DNA from 3 places in the Thioalkalivibrio sp. ALJ4 genome. Region 2 is predicted to be linked to each of the others. Evidence: predicted binding sites of a transcription regulator. Region 2 holds the regulator's gene; each other region holds the start of a gene.
What was found. Region 2 encodes FliA, which starts transcription of late flagellar genes. Its sites were predicted from a motif close to GCTAAAGTTNNNNNNNNNNCNGCCGATA; they were not measured.

Region 1 (7,433 bases), on a different contig from region 2:
GTTCACTCTCACCCGCGCCGAGGCCGTGGCGCATGGCTCGCTCCACGCCGAGATCGAGTCTTTGGTGATGGATGACGGCGTCAACGTCGTGGTCTGCGGGACCTTCGCCGGCTGGCGCGATCTCGAGCCCGATGCCTTCCCCGAGCATGTCGAGGTGGCCACGGCCGCACCGGACCGGCTGAATGACCTGGAGGCCGCAGGCTACACCGTGATCCGCCTGCGTCCGTCCCTGCTGGACGCCCCGGCGGAAGACCCCTGGGAGTTCGACTTCGGCCAGCCGTGACGTGCCACGCCCGATGCGGGCTCTGTCACCCGCCAGGGGGCTTGTGGCATCCTTTCGCGCATGCGATTTCTGATCCGATGGTTTTTCCGCGGCGTACGCCTGATCCTCACGCCGTTCATGCTGATTGGCGAGCGCCTGTCGCGCCCGCGCGGCATCGAACGCGACCCCGCCGACCAGGCCCGCGTTGACGAACAGACGCGCCACCTCGCGCTTTACCATTTCCCGGCCTGCCCGTTCTGCATCCGGGCCCGCCGTACCATGCAGCGGCTGTCGCTCGACATCGAGTTGCGCAATGCCCAGGCGGCCGGCCCTCACCGCGAGGAGCTGCAGACCGAGGGCGGCAAGCTGCAGGTGCCCTGCCTGCGCATCGAGGAACCGGACGGCCAGGTACGCTGGCTGTACGAGTCGGATGCGATCGGCGAATATCTGCGCGAGCGCTTCGACCCGAACCGCCCGGACGGTAGCTCCGGAGATGCCGCGGTGTCCGGGGACTCCCGCGCCTGACCGCGACAGGCCACCGACTCGGGGACTGTCGGCACAGCACGGTATAAGATTGGGGTTCCCGTACCCGAGGAACCCGCTGGATGGCTGCCCTGAACCGCCCTCGAAGACTGCCCCGTCTGTTCATTCTTCCGGCTGCGACCCTGCTGCTCGGCTCACTGCTTGGCGGAACCTCTGCCCAGGCACTTGAACCCCTGTTCGATGCCCACCTGCACTACCGCGACCGGCAGATGGAACACTTCCCGCCGGAGGCCGTCGCGCGCACGCTGCAAGAAAATTCAATCCAGTCCGCGATCATCATGTCCCCGCGCTCGAAACTGATCGAAGCGCTGGAACCGGAGGTGGATGCGCGCATCGTCCCGTTTCTCGAGATCTCCCAGCGCCTGGGGCGCAAGATGGACTGGATGCACGAGGACGGCCTGCGGGAACAGGTCGAGACCATACTCGACCGAAGCCAGGTCCAGTGGCGCGGGATCGGGGAGCTGCACATACAGGCCGATGACCGATTTGCCCGCGGCTTCGAGGACCTGCTGGCACTGGCAGTCGAGCGGGATCTGTGGATCGTGATCCATGGCGACCCTGCCGTGATCGACCATGCCTACGCCGTCCAGCCCGAGGTACGCATCCTCTGGGCGCACGCCGGTTCCTATGCCTACCCGCCACTGGTTCGTGACTACCTGGAGCGGCATCCGAACATGGTCATGGATGTCTCCATGCGCAACCCGCGCATCAATCCCGGGGGCATCATCGACGCCGACTGGTTCGAACTGTTCCTCGACTATCCGGATCGTTTCCTGATCGGCAACGACACCTTCAGCCTGGCCCGCTGGGAGCACTTCACGGTGCTGAAGGACAGCACCCGGGCCTGGCTCGAGCAGCTACCCGCGAACGTCCAGCGCATGATCGCCCGGGAGAACGGCGAGCGCCTGTTTCCGCCCACCGAGAGCCAGTAAGCCGGCCACAAAAAAGCCCGGGACCGTCTCCGGTCCCGGGCTTGGCATCAACTGGCTCGGGGCTTATACCTTGAACTGACCCACCCGCTGCTGCTGCTCGGAGGCCAGCTTGGACAGCTCCTCGGAGGCATTGCGGATCTGTTCCGATCCGGCCGCGGTCTGATCCAGCACCTCAGTGACATTGGCCACGTTGCGGTTGATCTCCTCGGCCACCGTCGACTGCTCCTCGGCGGCACTGGCGATCTGCGTGTTCATGTCGCTGATGCGGGTGACCGACTGCGTGATCGCGGTCAGCGATTCGCCCGCGAGATTGACCTGCTCCACGCTCTGGTGCGCCTTGGAACGGCCATCTTCCATCGCCTGCACCGCCTCGCGGGTACCGCTTTGCACCCGCTCGATCATCTGCTGGATCTCGTGGGTCGAGTCCTGCGTGCGGCTGGCCAGGGTACGCACCTCGTCGGCAACCACCGCGAAACCGCGGCCCTGTTCGCCCGCACGCGCCGCCTCGATCGCCGCATTCAGCGCCAGCAGGTTGGTCTGATCGGCGATATCGCCGATGACTTCCAGGACCTTGTTGATCTCCTCGGCATCCTGCGACAGGCGGCTGACCACCTCGGCGGCGCCATCCACCTGCTGCGACAACGCGTTGATCGCAGCCACGGTACGCTGCACCACCTGCTGACCCTCGTTGGCGTCCTGGTCGGTGTTCTGTGCCGCGGCGGCGGCATCCGCCGCGTTGCGGGCCACCTCCTGCACCGTAGCCGTCATCTCGTTCATGGCTGTGGCAACCTGATCGATCTCCGACTTCTGTCGCCGCACCTGCTCGTTGGTCTCTTCGCTCGTCGCGGACAGCTCGTTCGCTGCTGCGGCAACCTGATCGCCCCCGGCCGCGACCGTGGATACGAGGCCACGGATCTTCTTGACGAAGTTGTTGAACGCCTCCGCCAGCTCTCCGAGTTCGTTCTTGCCAGAGACCTCCAGCGAACGGGTCAGATCGCCCTCGCCTCCCGCGATATCGTTCAGCCGGGCCACCGTGCGATTCAGGGGACGAACGATGCTTCGGGTCAGGAGCCAGGCCAGGAGGGCACCAAGCGCCACGGCAACCACGCCAACCGCAACCACCGTGCCGGTCGCGTTGCGCGTCATCGCGACATACGCGCTGCGGTCCACCATGACCTCAAGCACGCCGACCACGTCACCGGAGAAATCCGTAACGGGACGCGCGACCACGGCCATCGGGGTGCCTTCATAGGTCACGTTGCGCACCAGTTCCTCGCCCTCCATGACCTCGCGCATCTCGGCATCGCTGAAGGTGGACTCGCCACTGATCGTACCGCCAAAGCGGTTGAACGACCGACCATCACGCAGGTAGAGGGCAACCGGCGAATCCGTTTCTTGGGTGAACTCTTCAAAGAAGCTGTCACCAAACGACAGGCCGAATTCCACAGAGCCGACGTGGCCGCCGTTGTGCTCGATCGGCACCACCCCGCGAATCCCGAGACCGGCCACGCCCTCTTCCAGCCCCGAGATCGGGGTACGCTTGTCGTTGGTGTCGACCACCGTCTGGCGGAAGTCGGACAGGTCGTCGCCATAGTTGTCGGGCGAGTGAACGCGCAGGAACGAAGTCGCCGGCGGTGTATGGAACTGGTACTGATGCACGCCGTACTGCTCGCTCAGGGAGGCGAAACTCGGAACGGTCATCTCGGCCAGACGCTCGCGATCGCCCGTCGCCATCGCCTCTTGCACGTCGGGGATCTTCGCCACGGTCTCTGCCATCGCGGTCGCGCGTGCGGCCTCCTGATCCAGGCGGCCGACGAGCTGCGCGGCCAGATCGCTCAGCTCGCGCTGTTCGGCACGATCGGCCATGGTGCCCAGGCTGTTCATCACGACTACGAGTGTCAGGATCACGGCCAGCAGCACCACCGTGATAATCCCGACCATCAGCCGGACCCCGATTCGGATGTTATCGAACATGTTGAAGACTCTCCCCAATAAGGCTTTGCGGGCCAGCGGCATCCTTGCTGCGGCAGTTCACCGTCGATAGCGGCGGCGAAGCATAAAACTTGAGGGAGATCACAGGAAGCCGGAAAGGCCGGGAGACAGGCCTAGCCCTGCATCAGGATGGCCTCCGCCAGGGCGTAGACCGCAAGCGTAATCATGGCAATTGCCACCAGGGAGAGCAGCGCCCCGCCACGGATCATGTCGATCACTCGCAGCCGGTTGCTGGCGAACACGATCGCGTTGGGCGGGGTCGCGACCGGCAACATGAAGGCCACGGAGGCGGCAAAGGCCACGGGGATCGCGAGGAGCACGACGGGAATATCCATGCGCATCGCCAGCGCAGCCACCAGCGGCAGCAGCGTGGCAGCGGTGGCTGTGTTGCTGGTCACATGCGATAGCAACATGGTCACCACCACGGCCCCGGCAATGATCAGCAGCAGCGGCCATGCCTGGGCGGCGCCCAGGCCCTCGGCGGCCAGCTCCGCCAGGCCGCTCGCCTCGATGGCCGAACCCAGGCTGAGACCACCGCCGACCAGCAGCAGCACCCCCCAGGGGAGCTCGCGCGTATTGTCCCAGGCCAGCAGCCGGCGCTGGTCTGCTGCGCCCGAGGGCAGCAGGAACAGCAGCCCGGCCCCCAGGACGGCAATCCCGGCATCCGTCAGATGAATCGGCAGGAGACCTTCCAGAAAGGGGCGCGACAGCCACGCCAGCGCTACCAGCAGGAAGACGCCGGCGACCCGGTATTCGGCCCGAGACCAGACCCCGACCTCGGCGCGCTGCTGGTCCATCATCGCCTGCAACCCCTGCAGGCGTACTCGATGAACCGGGAAGACCCAGCGCGTCAGCAACCACCAGGCCAGCAGCAGCAACGCGGTGGCCAGGGGCAGGCCCAGCATCATCCACTGCACAAAACCGATCTCGATGCCATGCCGGTCGCCCAGATAGGCGGCGGTCAGCGCGTTCGGCGGAGAGCCGATGATCGTCGCCATGCCCCCGATATTGGCGGCAAAGGCGATCCCCAGCAGGAGCGCCAGTGCGGGGCGGCGGGAATCGGCGCCGGGGCCGTTACCCGCGATGTGCGTATCACGATCCATCAGCGCCAGAACGGACAGGGCGATCGGCAACATCAGCGCAGCAGTGGCTGTGTTGCTGACCCACATCGACAGCCCCGCCGTGGCCAGCATGAAGGCCCCGACCAGGCGATGCAGGCGATCCCCCGCCCGGCTGACGATCGCGAGCGCAATCCGCTGGTGGAGTCCCCAGCGCTGTACCGCCAGCGCGATCGCAAAACCGCCCATGAACAGAAAGATGATGGGATTGGCGTATGGCGCGGTGGCCGCGTCCATCGGCATCACGCCGAGCAGCGGCAAAAGGGCAATCGGCAGCAACGCCGTTACGGGTAGTGGCAAGGCCTCGGTAATCCACCAGGTCGCCATAAAAAGGGTCAACCCGAGCACCCACCATGCCTCGCGTGCAACGCCTTCTGGCGCTGGAAAAACCAGGAACGCAAGCATCAGGAGCGGGCCCAGGAAAAGCCCGATGCGCCCGCGCCAGGCGTAAGCACTGCGCGAGGGGTTCGCACCCACCGACGAGGGGGCGCCGTCCGATTGTCGATCGGCATCGTGCGCGGACATGCCGTGGCTCCTTCACACTTCCGCAAACGTTGGCTGAACGATAACCAAGCCGCATCATCGGAAATTGCATCACCCGAGCAACGTGACTATCGTTGACGAGTTTACTGGCGCGGCCACCAATGGTCGGCCAGCCGCAGTCTCGCATGTTTTCTTACAAGGAGTCTTTCATGGCCTACGAACTGCCCGATCTGCCCTATGCCAAGAACGCGCTGGAGCCGCACATCTCCGCCGAGACGCTGGAATACCATCACGACAAGCACCACGCGACCTACGTGACCAAGCTGAATGGCCTGCTGCCCGGCTCCGAGTTCGAGAATGCCTCGCTGGAGGACATCATCAAGAAGGCCCCGGCCGGCGGCATCTTCAACAACGGCGCCCAGGTCTGGAACCACACCTTCTACTTCAACTGCATGGGCCCGGACGCCGGCGGCGAGCCGTCCGGCAAGGTGGCCGACGCGATCAACAGCGCCTTTGGCTCGTTTGATGGCTTCAAGGAGAAGTTCAACGAGGCCGCGGTCGCCAATTTCGGCTCCGGCTGGACCTGGCTGGTGCAGAATAGCGACGGCTCGGTGGAGATCGTGAACACCTCCAACGCGGCCAATCCGATGCGTGATGGCAAGACCCCGCTGCTGACCTGCGATGTCTGGGAACATGCCTACTACATCGACTACCGCAACGCGCGCCCGAAGTATCTGGAGAACTTCTGGAGCGTGGTGAACTGGGATTTTGTCGCCCAGCAGATGAAATAAGTCGCGATAACGCGATTGGGGGCCGCCCCAGTGCGGCACCCTGGGCAGAAGCCGGCGGCTCGCTCGCCGGCTTCTTCATTTGGGAGAGCTTTGCTAATGAGTGATGTCCTGCAGAATACCTACAGCCGGCTGCCGGTTGCCTTCGAACGGGGGGAAGGCGCCTGGCTCTGGGATACCGAGGGCAAACGCTACCTCGATGCCCTGTCCGGCATCGCGGTCTGCGGCCTTGGACACGCCCACCCGAAAGTGGCGCATGCGATCTGCGATCAGGCTCAGACGCTGGTACATACATCGAACCTGTTCCGCATCCCCTTGCAGGAACAGCTCGCGCGACGCCTGTGCGCGCTGGCACAGATGGAGCAGGCCTTTTTCTGCAACTCTGGCGCCGAGGCCAACGAAGCGGCCATCAAGCTGGCCCGGCTGCATGCCCGCCGCCGCGGCATCGCGAAGCCGAAGGTCATCGTGATGCACGGCAGCTTCCACGGGCGCACGCTCGCGACGCTGTCGGCCACCGGCAACGAAAAGATCCATGCCGGATTCGAACCCCTGGTCGAGGGCTTCGTGCACCTCCCCCACGGCGATGCCGAGGCCGTCGCGGCCCTGGGCAACGATCCGGACGTGGTCGCCATCCTGGTCGAACCCATCACCGGCGAGGGCGGCATCCACGTACCCCCGCCCGGATACCTCAGGCGCCTGCGCGAACTGGCCGACCAGCACGACTGGCTGCTGATGCTGGACGAGATCCAGGCCGGGATCGGCCGCACCGGACACTGGTTTGCCTTCCAGCACGAGGGCATCACGCCCGACGTGGTGTCGCTCGCGAAGGGCCTGGGCAACGGCATCCCGATCGGGGCGAACCTGGTGGCCGGCCGTGCGTCTGGCCTGTTCACCCCGGGCACCCACGGCACCACCTTCGGCGGCAATCCGCTGGTCTGCCGGGCGGCCCTGGCCGTGCTCGATGTGATGCAGGACGAGGGCCTGTGCGAGGAAGCGGGGCGACAGGGCGAGATCCTCCGCCGCCGCCTGGCTGACCGGCTCGAGGACAAACCGGGGGTGGTCGCCGTGCGCGGACGCGGGCTGATGATCGGCATCGAGCTGGATCGCCCGGCCGGAACACTGGTTCAGGCCGCCCTCGACGCAGGGCTAATCCTCAACGTGACCGCGCAGCGGGTGATCCGGCTACTGCCACCACTGATCGTGGACGACGCCCAGGTCGACCAGATCGCCAGCACCGTGGCCGATCTGGTCGACACCCTGCTCGTATCCGAAGATTCCCGGGAGGCCCAGGCATGAAGCCCCGCCATTACCTGTC
Region 2 (7,433 bases):
ACGGAGCGACTCTATGATGCCGCGCCGGGCATGGTGGGGTAGGCAGCCGTGAACCTCGCCATGGAGCAGATCCTCGTGTGGGTGGGGGCGGTCATGTGGCCGTTTGCCCGCATTGGGGCGATGCTCCTGGTGATGCCGGTGTTCGGCGGTGATCAGCTCACCGCGACGGTGCGCATCCTGTTTGCCCTGGTGCTGGCGATCTTCGTGGCCATGCAGGGGCCGGCGCTGCCGGCGGTGGACCCGATCAGCATCGAGGGGGTAGTGGTGACCGTGCACCAGATCCTGATCGGTCTGGTGATGGGCTTCATCCTGCAGATGGTCTTTTCCGCACTGACGCAGGCCGGCGAGGTGATCGCACTGTCGATGGGTCTTGGTTTCGCCTCGATCGTGGATCCGGCACAGGGCGTGCAGGTGCCGGTGGTCTCCACGATCTTCGTGATCATGGCCACGTTGATCTTCCTGGCAATGAATGGGCATCTGATCGCGCTCGAGCTGCTTCTGACCAGCTTCGAGACGCTGCCGGTCGCCCCCTCGGGGCTGGATGCCGAGGCGCTGGCGTCGCTGATCGCGTTTGGCAGTGTCATGTTCCAGGGGGCCGTGCTGGTTGCGATCCCGGCGGTGGCCTCGCTGCTGCTGGTCAACCTGTCGATGGGGGTGATTACCCGGGCCTCGCCGCAGCTGAACATCTTCGCGGTGGGCTTTCCGATGATGATCCTGATGGGCTTCATCCTGCTGATGCTGACCATGCCCGGGTTGCCGGAGCGGCTTGGGGATCTGTTGTTCGAAGGTTTTGGCCTGATGCAAGCGATGCTGGGGTTCTAGGATGGCCGAGAACGAGAGCGGACAAGAGAAAACCGAACAGCCGACTCCGAAACGCCTGCGCGAGGCGAAGGAGAAGGGTCAGGTCCCGCGTTCGCGGGAGCTGTCGACCTTCCTCGTACTGATGGCGGCCGGCGGGTTCATGACGTTCTTCGGGCCGACGATGGGCGGGCAGCTGGCCGAACAGACGGCCGGGCGCTTCGACATCGAGCGTGATCTGGCCTATGACAGCTCGCTGCTGCTGCCGTATCTGTCGGAACAGATCTTCATGACGTTGCGCACGCTGCTGCCGCTTTTTGGCGTGCTGATGGTCGCGGCGGTACTGGCGCCCATCCTGATCGGCGGCGCCAACTTCTCCTGGCAGGCGGCGAAACCCAAGGCCTCCAAGCTGAACCCGCTCAAGGGTCTCAAGCGCATTTTTTCGTGGCAGGGTTTGATGGAGTTTGGCAAGACCTTCGCCAAGTTCGTGCTCATCGCGGGTGTCGCGATGTCGGTGTTGTGGACCTTTTCGGATCGCCTGCTGATGCTCGGCTACGAGCCCCTTGAGCAAGCGATCGCGCACGCGGCGCAGCTGGCGCTGGGGACGTTCGTGGCGGTCTCGGCCGCACTGATCCTGGTGGCCGCGATCGACGCGCCGTTTCAGATGTGGAACCACCAGAAGCAGCTGCGCATGACGCGCCAGGAGCTGAAGGACGAGTACAAGGAGACCGACGGCAAGCCGGAGGTCAAGCAGAAGATCCGGCAGCTGCAGCAGGAGATGGCGCAGCGCCGGATGATGGAGGAAGTCCCGAAGGCCGACGTGGTCATCACCAACCCGACCCACTACGCGGTAGCGATTACCTACGAGGCCTCGCGCATGGCTGCGCCGAAGCTCGTGGCGAAGGGCGTGGACGAGGTCGCGGCGTCGATCCGCGCGGTCGCGGACGAACACAAAATCATTCGCGTCGAGGCACCCCGGGTGGCGCGTGCAATCTACTTCACCACGGACCTGAACCAGGAGATCCCGAACGGGCTGTTCGTCGCAGTCGCGCGCATCCTCGCCTACGTCTATCAGCTGAAGCGCGCGGATGCAGACGTCGCGATGCCGGATGACCTGCCGGTGCCGGAAGACTATCTCGATCCGCAGCAGCCGCGCGGCCGTCGGAGGAACCGCTAATGGCCTTCTTCGACCGCCTGGGGACTGTCGGCAAGTGGGGCCTGGGGGCGCCGATCCTGCTGATCGCGATGCTCTCGATGATGGTGCTGCCGCTGCCGCCCATCGCCCTGGACGTCCTGTTCACCTTCAACATCGCGCTGTCGCTGGTCGTGATCATGGTCGCGGTCTACACGCCGCGGCCGCTGGAGTTCGCAGTCTTCCCGACCGTGCTGCTGGTCGCCACATTGCTGCGCCTGGCGCTGAACGTGGCCTCCACGCGCGTGATCCTGCTGGAGGGGCATACCGGCACTGACGCCGCGGGCCAGGTCATCCAGGCCTTTGGCGATTTCGTCGTGGGCGGCAACTACACCGTCGGTCTGGTGGTGTTCGCCATCCTGATCATCATCAACTTCGTGGTGGTGACCAAGGGCGCGGGGCGTGTCTCCGAGGTCAGCGCCCGGTTCACCCTGGATTCCATGCCGGGCAAGCAGATGGCGATCGACGCCGACCTGAATGCCGGAATTCTGACCCAGGAAGAGGCGCGCAAGCGCCGCGAGGAGATCGCCAGCGAGGCGGACTTCTACGGCTCGATGGACGGTGCCTCGAAGTTCGTGCGCGGGGACGCAATCGCCGGGATTCTCATCCTGTTCGTGAACATCATTGGCGGCCTGACCATCGGCACGCTGCAGCACGGCATGTCGATGGGCGACGCCGCGACGAACTACGTGCTGCTGACCATTGGCGATGGTCTGGTCGCGCAGATCCCGTCGCTGGTGCTGTCCTCGGCCACCGCGATCATCGTGACCCGTGTCTCCAGCACCCAGGACATGGGCCAGCAGGTGTTCGGGCAGATGTTCTCGAACCCGCGCGTGCTGTACGTGGCAGGTGGCGTGATCGCCGCGCTGGGGCTGGTGCCGGGTATGCCCAATGCCGTGTTCCTGGGTCTCGCCTCGCTGGCCATTGGCTCGGCCTACCTGATGCAGCGGCGCGAGCGCGAGCAGGCCGTGGATGTGGAGCGCGTGCCTGACGAAGCGGCGGACACCAGTCCGGAAAATCGCGATCTCACCTGGGACGACGTGCCGCCGATCGACCTCGTCTCCCTGGAAGTCGGCTATCGTCTGATCCCGCTGGTGGATCGCACTCAGGACGGTCAGCTGATGGGTCGGATCAAGGGTGTGCGCCGCAAGCTCTCCCAGGAGCTGGGGTTCCTGCTGCAACCGGTCCATATCCGCGACAACCTGGAACTGAGTCCGAATGCCTATCGCATCTCCCTGCTGGGTGTCACGGTGGCGGAGGCCGAGGTCTTCCCCGATCGCGAGCTGGCGATCAATCCGGGCGAGGTGTTCGGCACCGTTCCGGGCACGCCGACCAAGGATCCGACCTTCAATCTGGACGCCTTGTGGATCGATCCGGCGGATCGCGATCAGGCGCAGGGCGCCGGCTACACCGTGGTCGACTGTTCCACCGTGATCGCCACGCATCTGTCGCAGGTCTTCCGCGAGAACGCCCATCGCCTGATTGGTCACGAAGAGGCCCAGCATCTGCTGGACCAGCTGGCACGGCATTCGCCGAAGCTGGTCGAGAATCTGGTGCCGAAGACACTCTCGCTGTCGGTAATCCTGAAGGTCCTGCAGAACCTGCTGGCCGAGCAGGTCTCGATCCGCGACCTGCGCACGATCGCCGAAACCCTGGCAGAGGAGGGCGTGAAGAGTCAGGATCCCGGCGTTTTGACCGCGGCCGTGCGTGTCTCGCTGTCGCGCTCGATCGTGCAGGACCTTGTGGGACCGGACGATGAGCTGCCATTGATCGCGCTCGATCCCTCGTTGGAACAGCTTTTGCATAAGTCTCTTCAGGGCAGTAATGGCGAGACCGTGGGGCTGGAACCGGGCCTGGCGGAACGCCTGCAGCGGTCGGTGTCCGAGGCGGCCCAGCGCCAGGAAGCCAGCGGGCAGCCGGCCATCCTGGTGGTGGCCCCGGAGATCCGCTCCTGGATTGCCGGGTGGCTCCGCGGAGCCGTGCGCAGCCTGGCGGTGCTGGCCTTTACCGAGATCCCCGATAACCGGCGGATCCGCGTGGTGGCCACGGTGGGCCAGGAAGACTCGGCCCGGCAGGCAACGCCCACAGGTGCCTGAGACGAACAGTAGCGATCGGATACGAGAGGGAAACACTGATCAGTGTTTTCCTTGAGCGGAGCGGGAGAACAGCGATGAATGTGAGACGGTACCGGGCACGCGACATGCGCGATGCGATGCGGCAGGTGCGTGAACAGCAGGGCGAGGATGCCGTGATCCTGTCGAGCCGCCGTGTCGATGGTTGGCTGGAGGTTGTCGCGGCGCTGGAAGATGGCGATGCGGGGGTCTCCGAGCGCGAGCAGCAGGCTGCGGTGAACGCGGTCCATGCCCCGCGTGAGGCGCCGGCATCCGCCTCGCGTCCGAGCCCGGGCTCGGGCTCGGCCTGGCCCGCGGACCCCGAGCTCGCCGCGATGCGCCAGGAGCTGCGGGATCTGCGCAGCCTGCTCACCCGCCAGCACAGCGACAACGAGGCCGCACAGTGGGCGGCGCGGCATCCGCTGGCGGCGGAGTGCAAGGCGCGTCTGATGGACCGTGGGTTCAGCGAGTCACTGGCGCGCAGTCTCGCCGGGAGTATTCTCGACGACAGCACGGTGGAGCAGGCCTGGGAGAGGCTGCGCGCACGCCTTTCCGGGGCGATCGCGACCCGCCATCCGGACATCCTGGATGAAGGTGGCGTGCTGGCCCTGGTGGGGCCTACGGGGGTGGGCAAGACCACTACACTCGCACGCATTGCCTTGCGTCAAATCCGTCGTATGGGTGCGGATTCGGTTACGCTGGTCACACTGGACACCCAGCGCATTGGGGCCACGCGCCAGCTGCAGGCGTTCGCGCAGATGGCGGGCGTGTCATTGCGGGTGCTGCAGAGCCCGCGCGAGTTGCGCGACATGACCGCGCGAGCAGAGGATGGGCATCTGATTCTGGTCGACACCGCCGGGCAGGCACCTTCCGCGGTGGGCGACGAGTCGCTGTTTGCCGGCTGGCCGGACCGTGTCCGGCGCGAGAGCTGGCTGGTCGTCTCCGCGACCACTCAGGCGGCGGCGCTGCGAAGGGTGCTGGATGCGTTCCGGAAGACGGAGCCATCGGCGCTGGTGCTGACCAAACTCGACGAAGCCGAACAGTTGGGGGAGACGTTGTCGGTATTGCTCGATCAACACCTTGGGCTCACGTTTGTTAGCGATGGACAGCGGATTGCCGAAGACTTCCACCGGGTCGAGACGGGCGATCTGACCCGGCGGGCGCTCGGCGAAGAGCGCGGCCCCGCGCGTCGATCCTCCCGCGATGAACGATGGACCGATGCAAGCCTGGCGGAGTTCTCGAATGCCGGCCGCAATGCGCCGTCGCCGCGCCGTACTCAGGATGCGGGCGTTCTGGAGATGATCCATCCGGTGGGGAAAGGACGCTATGCCACGCACTAATCAGCCGTTGAAGGTCATTGCGGTTGCCTCCGGCAAGGGCGGCGTCGGCAAGACCAATGTGTCGGTCAACCTGTCCGTGGCGCTCGCGCGGCTGGGCCGCGAGGTCATGCTGTTTGATGCCGACCTGGGGCTGGCCAATGCCGATGTGCTGCTCGGACTGCGACCCGAGCGCACCCTGCATGACCTGGTGACCGGACAGGTGGACGACCTCCAGGATGTGCTGATCGAGGGCCCGGAGGGGATCAAGGTCATCCCGTCGGCCTCGGGGATCGCGGCGATGGCGAATCTCACGCAGCTCGAGCACAACGGTTTGATCCAGGCATTCAGCGCCTATTCCAAGCCGCTGGATGTGCTGGTGGTGGATACGGCAGCGGGCCTGCAGGAATCCGTCACGACCTTCTGTCGAGCGGTCCAGGAGACCCTGGTCGTCGTCTGCGACGAGCCGGCGTCCATCACCGATGCCTATGCCTTGATCAAGGTGCTGCATCGAGATCATGGCATGCGGCGTTTCCGGCTGGTCACGAATATGGTCCAGGACCGCGCGGGCGCCGAGCGCTTGTTGCAGAAACTCACCACGGTTTGCGACAACTACCTGCCGGAAGTCATCCTGGATCTCGCCGGGTACATCCCGATGGACGAGCATCTGCGCAAGGCCGTCCAGAAACGGGCACCGGTCGTGCAGCAATATCCGGGCAGCCCGGCGGCCAAGGCCTTTACCGAACTCGCCCGTGCGGTCGACCGCTGGCCGGTGGCCCGTGGTGCCGATGGTGGTGTCGGGTTTTTCGTCGAACGGATGCTGCAGAGCGCATGATGGCGACGCGTAATCGCCTCCACGGATACGAGAACGTGGCCGCAGCCGGCCACGAGCAGCGCGTCGCGGAACATATCGAGCTGGTGCACCGCATCGCGCACCATCTGATGGCTCGCCTCCCTTCCTCGGTCCAGGTCGATGACCTGATCCAGGCCGGCATGATTGGCCTGCTGGAGGCCGCGCGGCAATTCGAGGGCGGGCAGGGCGCGACGTTTGCGACCTACGCCGGGATTCGCATCCGTGGCGCGATGATCGACGAGTTACGCCGCAGTGACTGGACCCCGAGATCGGTGCACCGCAACAGCCGCAAGATCGCCGAGGCGATCCAGACGGTCGAGGCCAGGGAGGGACGTGCGGCGCGCGGGGTCGAGGTGGCCGAGGAACTCGAGGTCCCGATCGACGAGTACTACTCGATGCTGCAGGACCATGCCGGCGCCCATCTGTTCGCGCTGGATGATCTGGGCGGCACCGATGGTGATGCGGACCGGGTGATCGAGGGGCAGGAGGCCTCGCCCTCGCGCACGATCGAGGCCGGGGAGTTTCGCGAGGAGCTGGCCGCCGCGCTCGGCGATTTGCCCGAACGCGAACGTCTGGTGTTGTCGCTTTATTACATCGAGGAGCTCAACCTGCGCGAGATTGGCGCGGTACTCGGGGTGACCGAGTCGCGCGTCAGCCAGATCCGCAGTCAGGCCGTTATCCGACTGCGCGCGCGCCTGGGCTCCTGGCTCGAAGACGGCGAGGCTTTGCAGTTATTCTGAAGGCCAAGCTCTAGTACTCATATGAATCATTTATCCCGGAGTGACCTGTGGACAAGGGAATGAAAATTCTCATCGTGGACGACTTCTCCACGATGCGACGGATCATCAAGAACCTGTTGCGTGATCTTGGCTTCAACAACACCCAAGAGGCCGATGACGGCAGCACGGCATTGCCGATGCTCCAGAACGGCGACTTCGATTTTCTGATTACCGACTGGAACATGCCCAATATGCCGGGCATCGACCTGCTGCGGGCGGTGCGTGCCGACGAGAAGCTGAAGACGATGCCGGTGCTGATGGTGACGGCGGAGGCCAAGCGGGATCAGATCGTCGAGGCGGCCGAGGCGGGCGTGAACGGCTACGTGGTGAAGCCCTTTACTGCGGAAACCCTCAAGGAAAAGATCGACAAAATATTCGAACGCA
Region 3 (7,433 bases), 250 kb from region 2:
TCACGGCGAACGGCACAAACGCCACGAGTACCCGCTTGATCGGGGCGGGTTCGGTCTCGGTGTGTTGCGGGCTCGATGGCAGCAGAAAACCTTTGTGCGCGGCCAGTGAGATGACGACCATCGCGACGACGCCACCGACAATCGAGGGCAACTCCGGCCCGATCAGCCAGGCGACCAGGGCGTACGGAATACCGAACGCGAGCGCGGAGAGCACCGCGAATGGCACAAACTCGCGAAAACGCCCCTTCTCGTCCCCCAGCGTGGCAACCCAGGTCATGAAAATGGTGATGAACACGGCCAGCAGCGCGAGGATGAACGCCGTGCGCACCACCGCCTCCTGCACCACCGCATCGTCCAGTCCCAGCCCCGCGAAGCCGATCACCACCGGCGTACCCGCCGCGCCAAACGGCACCGCGGTACTGTTGCCGATCAGCGCGATCGCCACGGCCTTCAGCGGCTTCATGCCGAAATAGACGAGCAGTGGTGCCGCCAGCACGGCCGGGGTCCCGAATCCGGCGATACCCTCCACGAATCCGACCAGGCCCCACCCCAGCAACATCGCCAGAACGCGCGGATCGCGCGACACGCTGGCGATCACCGACTGGATCGCATCCATGTGGCCGGTTGCGATCATCACGTTCAGCACCAGCAGCGCGACGGCCACAATCAGCATGACCTCGACAAACACCACGCCCGCATCCAGCAGGCTCGCGCCCAGCACGGCCCCCGGCATCTGCCAGACCCACAGGGCAATAACCAGTGTCGCCAGATAGGCCAGTGGCGCGGCCTCGTAGGCCGGCCTGCGCAACGGGACCAGCCAGACAAACAGCACCACAAACGGCACCAGGGCCACCCAGAAAAGCGTCATGCGTGCGACATCCTCGAGAAAACGTTATCGGGAGAGTATCGCCTGTCCCGCGCAGAGGCCCACTGCGTCAGATCAATCGCGCGTATCCTCCTGATCCGGATGAACACGCCCAAAGCGACCCATGCCCCACCAAAGCATGCGATGGCTCAACCACCAGACCAGGGCGCAGCCGGCCATCAAGACCGCCAGCCACACATAGGGATGCACCAGATCCTGCGGCCGCGCCCAGGGGCCCAGCACCCAGTTGACGTTCGCCTCGGGCGTCGACAGCAGGTACGACACCAGCAAGACGGCCCAGCCCACCAGGATCCACAAACGCCCCGCCACCGGGTCGTATCCCAGGCGCCAGACCATCCACAACAGCACCAACGGAAGCGGCAGGTGGTACAGGGAGAACAGCCGCAGGTAGAGCGGAACCTCCGGATCGAACATGTAGGCGACAAAGCCGAAGGGCGGGTTCCCCAGCAGCACAAGCCCCAGCAAGAAATCGATCACCCACCCCATCTCGAGCAGGACCACGCCCACCGCCAGCATGCTCGCCAGGCGCCGGCTCTCCAGCCACGCCGCCGCGCACCCGGCGATCAGCGCGAGATTGGACAGCCAGAGGAAATTGAGCCAGCCATACTGGACCGCATAGACCGGTACCAGGACGCAGACAAACAGCAGGTAGGCAACCAGAAACCAGCGAGGAAACAAAGCGTAATCGCCTGACGGGGCCGGGCTCTCACTATAACGGTTCGAACCCGGAGTCACAGTGTTCCTTCACGTGCGACAGCCCGTTACGCGTATGATGAAAAGTCCATTCGACCCGCGGGAGAACCGGCGCGTGAGAACCTGGATTGCCATCAGCGCCACGCTGGTACTCGCCGCCTGCGGCACCCTGCCCCCGACCGCCGAACAGGCACGCGATGTGCCCTACAGCTGCGATCGTGGCCCGAACCTGATGGCGAGCTTCAGCGACAATGAGGCCAAGCTGCGCTTTGGCCGTTCCAAGGCCGTATTACAGGCGACCGAGGTCGCCTCCGGGGCACGCTACGCCAACCCCGGCGAGCAGATCGTCTTCTGGACCAAGGGCGAAGCCGCCATGCTCGAATTCCACGGCATCTACTGGACCTGCCGCATTCGCCAGCCCAATGCCGATGCAGCTACTCCGGCTCCACCGGCGCCACGGCACTGGAGTGCCGCGGCGGGTGTTCCTGAATAAACGCCTCCAGCCGGCCAAGCGCCTCGCCAGCACTGGAAAAGCCTTCCAGACCGCATTCGACCGAGCCTTCCAGATACGGTCGCATGCCCTCGCCAATGCTCGGCGTGTAACCCACGCCCGTGGTCGCCAGAAGCTCCGGATCCAGGCGCCCATCGGCATGGATGCGCTGGATCTGCAGTACCGCGATCCCCTCCGAGGTCACCCGGTCCTCGCGCACCAGTAACGTCTCGCCGTTATCGCACTCGGCGATCTGCAGTGCACCTTCCCTGGCCGTTTGTGCCATCTGGTGCTCGTAGCTGCGCGCCTCGGGGTCCTGCAGGATCACGCGAGCACCCTCGAAGGCCAGGGCCGCCAGCAACAGCATCCCCGCCAGCCCGAACAGCGTAGCCGCCACCCGCCGCCAGCCCAGCACATAACCGACAGCACCACCGACCAGCAAAAGCGGCGTACCCCACTCGAAGGTCCGGGCCAGCGGTACGGGCATAAAGTCGATCCCGCCGCCGAGCCCCAGCAGGGCGGTGACATAAAGCCAGACGATCCCCAGCCCGACCCCGAGCAGGATCGCGATCAGCGCGCGCCAGAACAGCGACTGCCTGCGCTCGGGTTGCGTATCGGCCATGCCCCTCTCCAATCCAGTCCAATCGGCGCAGCCTAAGCAAACACGCGCCGATGTGCACGCCGTACATCGTTTCGTGGCCTTGCAAGCCTAAAGTTTCCTCAAACCCCGCCGTTAAGCGAATGTAGACGGGAAATTCCGGCTGCGGAATCCGGCCCTTCGCCGGATCGCCCTTGTGGCGTGCGAGACCCGACAACATGGCCCAGGTGTTGAGTGTTGCCACCAACCTCCTGTCGCTCAATGCCCAGCGCCACCTGCGCCAGTCGCAGGCCGCCCTGCAGACGGCCTTCCAGCGCCTGTCTTCAGGCCAGCGCATCAACTCGGCGCGCGACGACGCCGCCGGGCTGGCCATCTCCGAACGCTTCACAACCCAGATCCGCGGCCTGAACCAGGCCATGCGCAACGCGCAGGACGGCATCTCGCTGGCCCAGACCGCCGAGGGCGCCCTGGGCTCCATGACCGGCAACCTGCAACGTATCCGCGAGCTGGCGATACAGGCGGCCAATGCCACCCTGTCGGCCTCGGACCGCGGCGCCATCGACCGCGAGGTTCGCCAGCTCCTGGCCGAGAACGACCGCATCGCGACCCAGACAACCTTTAACGGCCGTTCGCTGCTGGACGGGTCCATGGGCACCGCGTTCTTCCAGATCGGCGCCAACGCCGGGCAGACCCTCGCCATCGACCTCGGCAACAGCATGCGCAACCGCTTCGTGGGCGACATTGCCAGTGCCTGGTCCGGCGAACTGGAGGCCGCCTTCGCCGGCAATCCGCTGGAGGTGGATCAGGATTTCTCCATCCGTGTGGGCGAGCGCGACCCGGTGGAGATCCCTGCGGGACCCTATCGCTCCCCCCAGGAACTGGCGACCGCGATCGACCGCGCCCTCGGATCAACCGGCCGCGCGATCCTGACCGACGACGGCCGGCTCAACCTGATCGCCCGCGAGACCCTGACGATCTCGGGGGAGACCGCCCTCGCCACGCTCGGGCTGCCGGCCACCACCGAGCCCGGGGGGAGCCTGAACGATATCGACCTGACCTCGCGCCAGGGGGCCAGCGACGCCCTGTCACGTGTGGATGCCGCGCTGGATGCGGTCAACGCGCGGCGCAGCCAGTTCGGGGCCATCCAGAACCGCTTCGAGTCGACCATCACCAACCTGGGCATCACCAGCGACAACCTGGCGGCGGCCCGCAGCCGCATTCTGGACGCCGATTACGCGGCCGAGGTCAGCCGCCTGGTGCGCGCCCAGATCCTGCAACAGGCCGGGCTCGCCGTGCTCGTTCAGGCCAACGCGCTACCCCAGACCTTCCTGCGGCTGCTCCAGTAATCAGGGGGCCGGCGCGCCTACTCCCCTGCGGGTCGGGCCGCCGCGCCAGAGAACTCCGGCCCCCGGACATCGTCATCGGTCCAGCCACGGTCCTGGTCACGACTGGTCACCCACCATTCGTGAACGAACAGCCGAATCGGCCCAAGCACGCGTTCTTCGAAACGCGATGGCAGCGTATACGGGCCGACCTCCTCGTACTCCAGGAAGGTCGTATCGACATGGGCATTCCGGGTCGGCTCGAAGCCGGTCAGGGTGATATGCACCCGATAGAGCCGATCGGTTTCGGGGTGGATCCACATCACCACCTGATCCTCGTCCGCCTTGCCAAAGCCCGGCTGGATGGTCGCCAGCACGCGACGGTAGTCCACGCCGCCCTCGCGGCGATCCGCCAGCCGCGTCATTGAGGTCGCGCGGTGTTTCACGAAGGTCGGTCCGTAGTGGAACAGCTTGCCGGCATCGGTCGTCATCGCGGTGGCACGAATCCGGTCCTCGTCCTCGCTCCGCTCGCCGTCGTAGTACACGCGAATCTCGTCACGCTGGCGGATCACCGTCTTGGTGCCCTCCGGCCCCGTGTAATGGACTGCGTACAACTCGTCCGCCGGGCGGTAGCGCTCCTCGCCCTGGCCACGGTAGCCACCATCCGCCACCAGCGGCTGCACACGCTGAACCATTCGCCCCCACTCGCCGTCCGTAGCCTGGTTCAGGTCCCCGTCGTACTCGCGAAGATCCCCTCCGTGCGCGGCCATGGTCCGGTCGAACAGTTCCTGGGCCGTCATTCCGTCGGCGAAAGCCCGGCCCTCATCGGGCTCCGGGAAAGTAGCGGCACAACCCGCCAACAGCAGTACAGACACCACCAGAAGCGGCACTACCCATGCGCTCGCTCGCAACACCGGCAATGTCGTCTTGTTCTTCTTTTCCATTTCTGCACCCTCGAAAACCCTTTGTGTATAGTTCTTGTACAATGTGTGTACATGAAGTTCAATAGGGCATCATCAATCAACCGCTCAGGACGTACCCATGTGTGCAAATGCCACCCGGTTCCCCACCCAGGGGGCGCCCCTTGCGGTTTCCAGCGACGACGCTACGGCGATACTCGCGGCCGTCCGCGAGGCCGTCGCCTATATCGAATTTGCGCCGAACGGTACGGTGCTCGACGCCAACTCGCACTTCCTCGAGACTGTCGGTCATCCCCGCGAGGATGTGATCGGCCAGCACCACCGGATGTTCTGCGACCCGGACTACGTTCGCTCCACGGAATACCGCCAATTCTGGCGGCAGCTGGCTACGGGCGAGTCCCACGCCGGCACCTTCCCCAGGGTCACGCGGGCTGGCGAGACCATCTGGCTGGAAGCCACCTACTTTCCGGTACGCGATGCCCAGGGCGACGTGTACAAGGTCGTCAAGATCGCATCGAATGTGACCGGCAAGATGGAGACGCTCCACGACCAGGCAGCCGTATTCGAGGCGCTGGATCGCTCCCAGGCGGTCATCGAGTTCACGCCGGACGGCACCATCCTCAAGGCCAACGACAACTTCCTGCAGGCCGTCGGTTACCCGCTCGAACACATTCAGGGCCAGCACCACCGGATGTTCTGCGACGACGCCTTCTACCGCGAGAACCCGAATTTCTGGCAAGACCTCGCCCGCGGGCGCTTCATGAGCGGCAAATTCCGCCGTTTCAAGTCCTCCGGCGAGGAGATCTGGCTGGAGGCCACCTACAACCCGATTCTCGATGACCAGGGTCATACCGTGAAGGTCATCAAGTTCGCCACGGACATCACCGCCAGCGTGCACATGGCCGAGCGCACCCGGGAGGCCTCCGCCATCGCCTGCGAAATGGCCCAGAAAACCGCGGATGGCGCGCAACGCGGAGAGGCCTCGCTGGAGGCCAATGCGACCAACTCCGAACAGATCCGCCAGCATGTGGCCGAAACCAAATCGGCGATCGATCGACTCAATGCCGAGGCGCGCAGTATCGAGTCGATCATCGAGACCATCCGCAGCGTGGCGGAAACCACCAAGATGCTGTCCCTCAATGCCGCTATCGAGGCCGCGCGTGCCGGAGAGCAAGGGCGCGGCTTTGCCGTGGTAGCACAGGAGGTCCGCAAGCTCGCGTCCGATACCCGCGACGCCACCAGTCAGATCGCCGAGGTCATTCATGGCAACCTGCAAAGCACCCAGGCGATCGCAGAGCGCATCGACACCGTGAACCAGGTGGCCGAGCAAGGGCGCCAACAGGTCCTGTCGGTACAGCAGATCATGGCCGAGATTCGCGAAGGCGCCAGCCACGTCGTCGAATCCGTCTCCTCGATCCCGCGCACATGACCCGGCCTGCGAGAGGCCTCGCACACCCGGAAGGCAAATCCATCCGGGCAACGGGCCGCTCCTGACCATCGAAGCCCCGCCACCCCCCCTCATTCCCTCATTGACCGCGAGGGTTCTCTCGCCTAGTCTTTCCTTTGGGTGGCGATCCCGAGCGATCGGCGGCAAACATTCCGGAACGGATCCGAATGGCTGCGACCACCCGACAGGGAGGGAAACGCCCCATGCCAGCGCGCATGTTCGGCTTGTTCGCGAGACTCGGGCCCCTGGCCGGCCTCAGCCTGTTCGGGCTGACTGCGCTGCTGCCCGCACAAGCTCTGTCTGCGGTCACCCCCGCCCCCCTGCCGCACAACACCGGCTTCTACCTCTCGCCTTATACCGCCTCCGGAGAGCTGGCCGGGTGGGTCGACGAGGCACTGGGCGAGTCCTCGCGCGACATCTCCGGGCTGGCCGGACGCCTGCTGCAAACGGCGGCGATGGCCTATGGTGCGCAGCAGTCGAATCGTCTGGGCGGCATGCTCGACCAGGCCAGCCGGTCGTCCGGCATACCCGCGATGGACTTCGGCCATGCCCTTGCCGCGGCCACCGAACCCGGCCGCACCTCGGCCGGGGGCCTTGAGCAGGCCACCGCCATCCTGGGCGAGCTGGGGAGCCGTGGACTGGTGGGCGAACACGCCGGCCATCAGGTCCGGCGGCTTGCGCAGGTGCTGGAGGACCCGGAGGCCGCCGTGCGCGGCGAGCTGGAACGCCTGCAGATCGGCTCGCGGGACATCGCCGGGGTACTCCGCGAACTGGAGCGCCTCCCGCAAGGCCAACGCCGAAGCGTACTCGGAGCCCTGGACCACGACACCGCCCCGGCGCTGGAACTCCTGCTGGACGCCGGCCACCAGCGGCTTGACCAGCAGATGCGCGAACTGGCCCAGCCCCGCAGCGCATCGTCCGGCTCTGCCGCCAGCGTCTTTGGCTTGCTGGCCCGTGACCACGATGCCGGGCTGTTCGGCGCCGGGGAGCTGCTGCAACGTCAGCTGGGCGACAACGCCCTGCGCCAGGGCGCCGAGCTGGGCATGGGGTTCTTCGCCCTGTTCGACGGGCTCTCGC

Region 1: a site for FliA is predicted at 3,779-3,806, ahead of C936_RS0111915 (methyl-accepting chemotaxis protein). Genes of this name have one in related genera too.
Region 3: a site for FliA is predicted at 2,778-2,805, ahead of C936_RS0109840 (flagellin). Genes of this name have one in related genera too.

The regions. Positions count from the first base shown of each region.
Region 1 covers NZ_KB897920.1:93,782-101,214, forward strand. The annotation lists gene C936_RS0111900 (DsrE family protein) at 1-283, shown strand, start outside; gene C936_RS0111905 (glutathione S-transferase N-terminal domain-containing protein) at 344-787, shown strand; gene C936_RS0111910 (amidohydrolase family protein) at 868-1,737, shown strand; gene C936_RS0111915 (methyl-accepting chemotaxis protein) at 1,801-3,711, opposite strand; gene C936_RS0111920 (DASS family sodium-coupled anion symporter) at 3,843-5,372, opposite strand; gene C936_RS0111925 (superoxide dismutase) at 5,540-6,121, shown strand; gene C936_RS0111930 (acetylornithine transaminase) at 6,218-7,414, shown strand; gene argF (ornithine carbamoyltransferase) at 7,411-7,433, shown strand, end outside.
Region 2 covers NZ_KB897919.1:314,111-321,543, reverse strand. The annotation lists gene fliQ (flagellar biosynthesis protein FliQ) at 1-42, shown strand, start outside; gene fliR (flagellar biosynthetic protein FliR) at 61-822, shown strand; gene flhB (flagellar biosynthesis protein FlhB) at 824-1,975, shown strand; gene flhA (flagellar biosynthesis protein FlhA) at 1,975-4,086, shown strand; gene flhF (flagellar biosynthesis protein FlhF) at 4,191-5,441, shown strand; gene C936_RS0110995 (MinD/ParA family protein) at 5,428-6,252, shown strand; gene C936_RS0110990 (RNA polymerase sigma factor FliA) at 6,249-7,010, shown strand; gene cheY (chemotaxis response regulator CheY) at 7,070-7,433, shown strand, end outside.
Region 3 covers NZ_KB897919.1:67,843-75,275, reverse strand. The annotation lists gene C936_RS0109860 (L-lactate permease) at 1-868, opposite strand, end outside; gene C936_RS0109855 (hypothetical protein) at 941-1,564, opposite strand; gene C936_RS0109850 (MliC family protein) at 1,695-2,072, shown strand; gene C936_RS0109845 (hypothetical protein) at 2,014-2,691, opposite strand; gene C936_RS0109840 (flagellin) at 2,886-4,013, shown strand; gene C936_RS0109835 (hypothetical protein) at 4,031-4,789, opposite strand; gene C936_RS0109830 (PAS domain-containing methyl-accepting chemotaxis protein) at 5,031-6,338, shown strand; gene C936_RS0109825 (hypothetical protein) at 6,560-7,433, shown strand, end outside.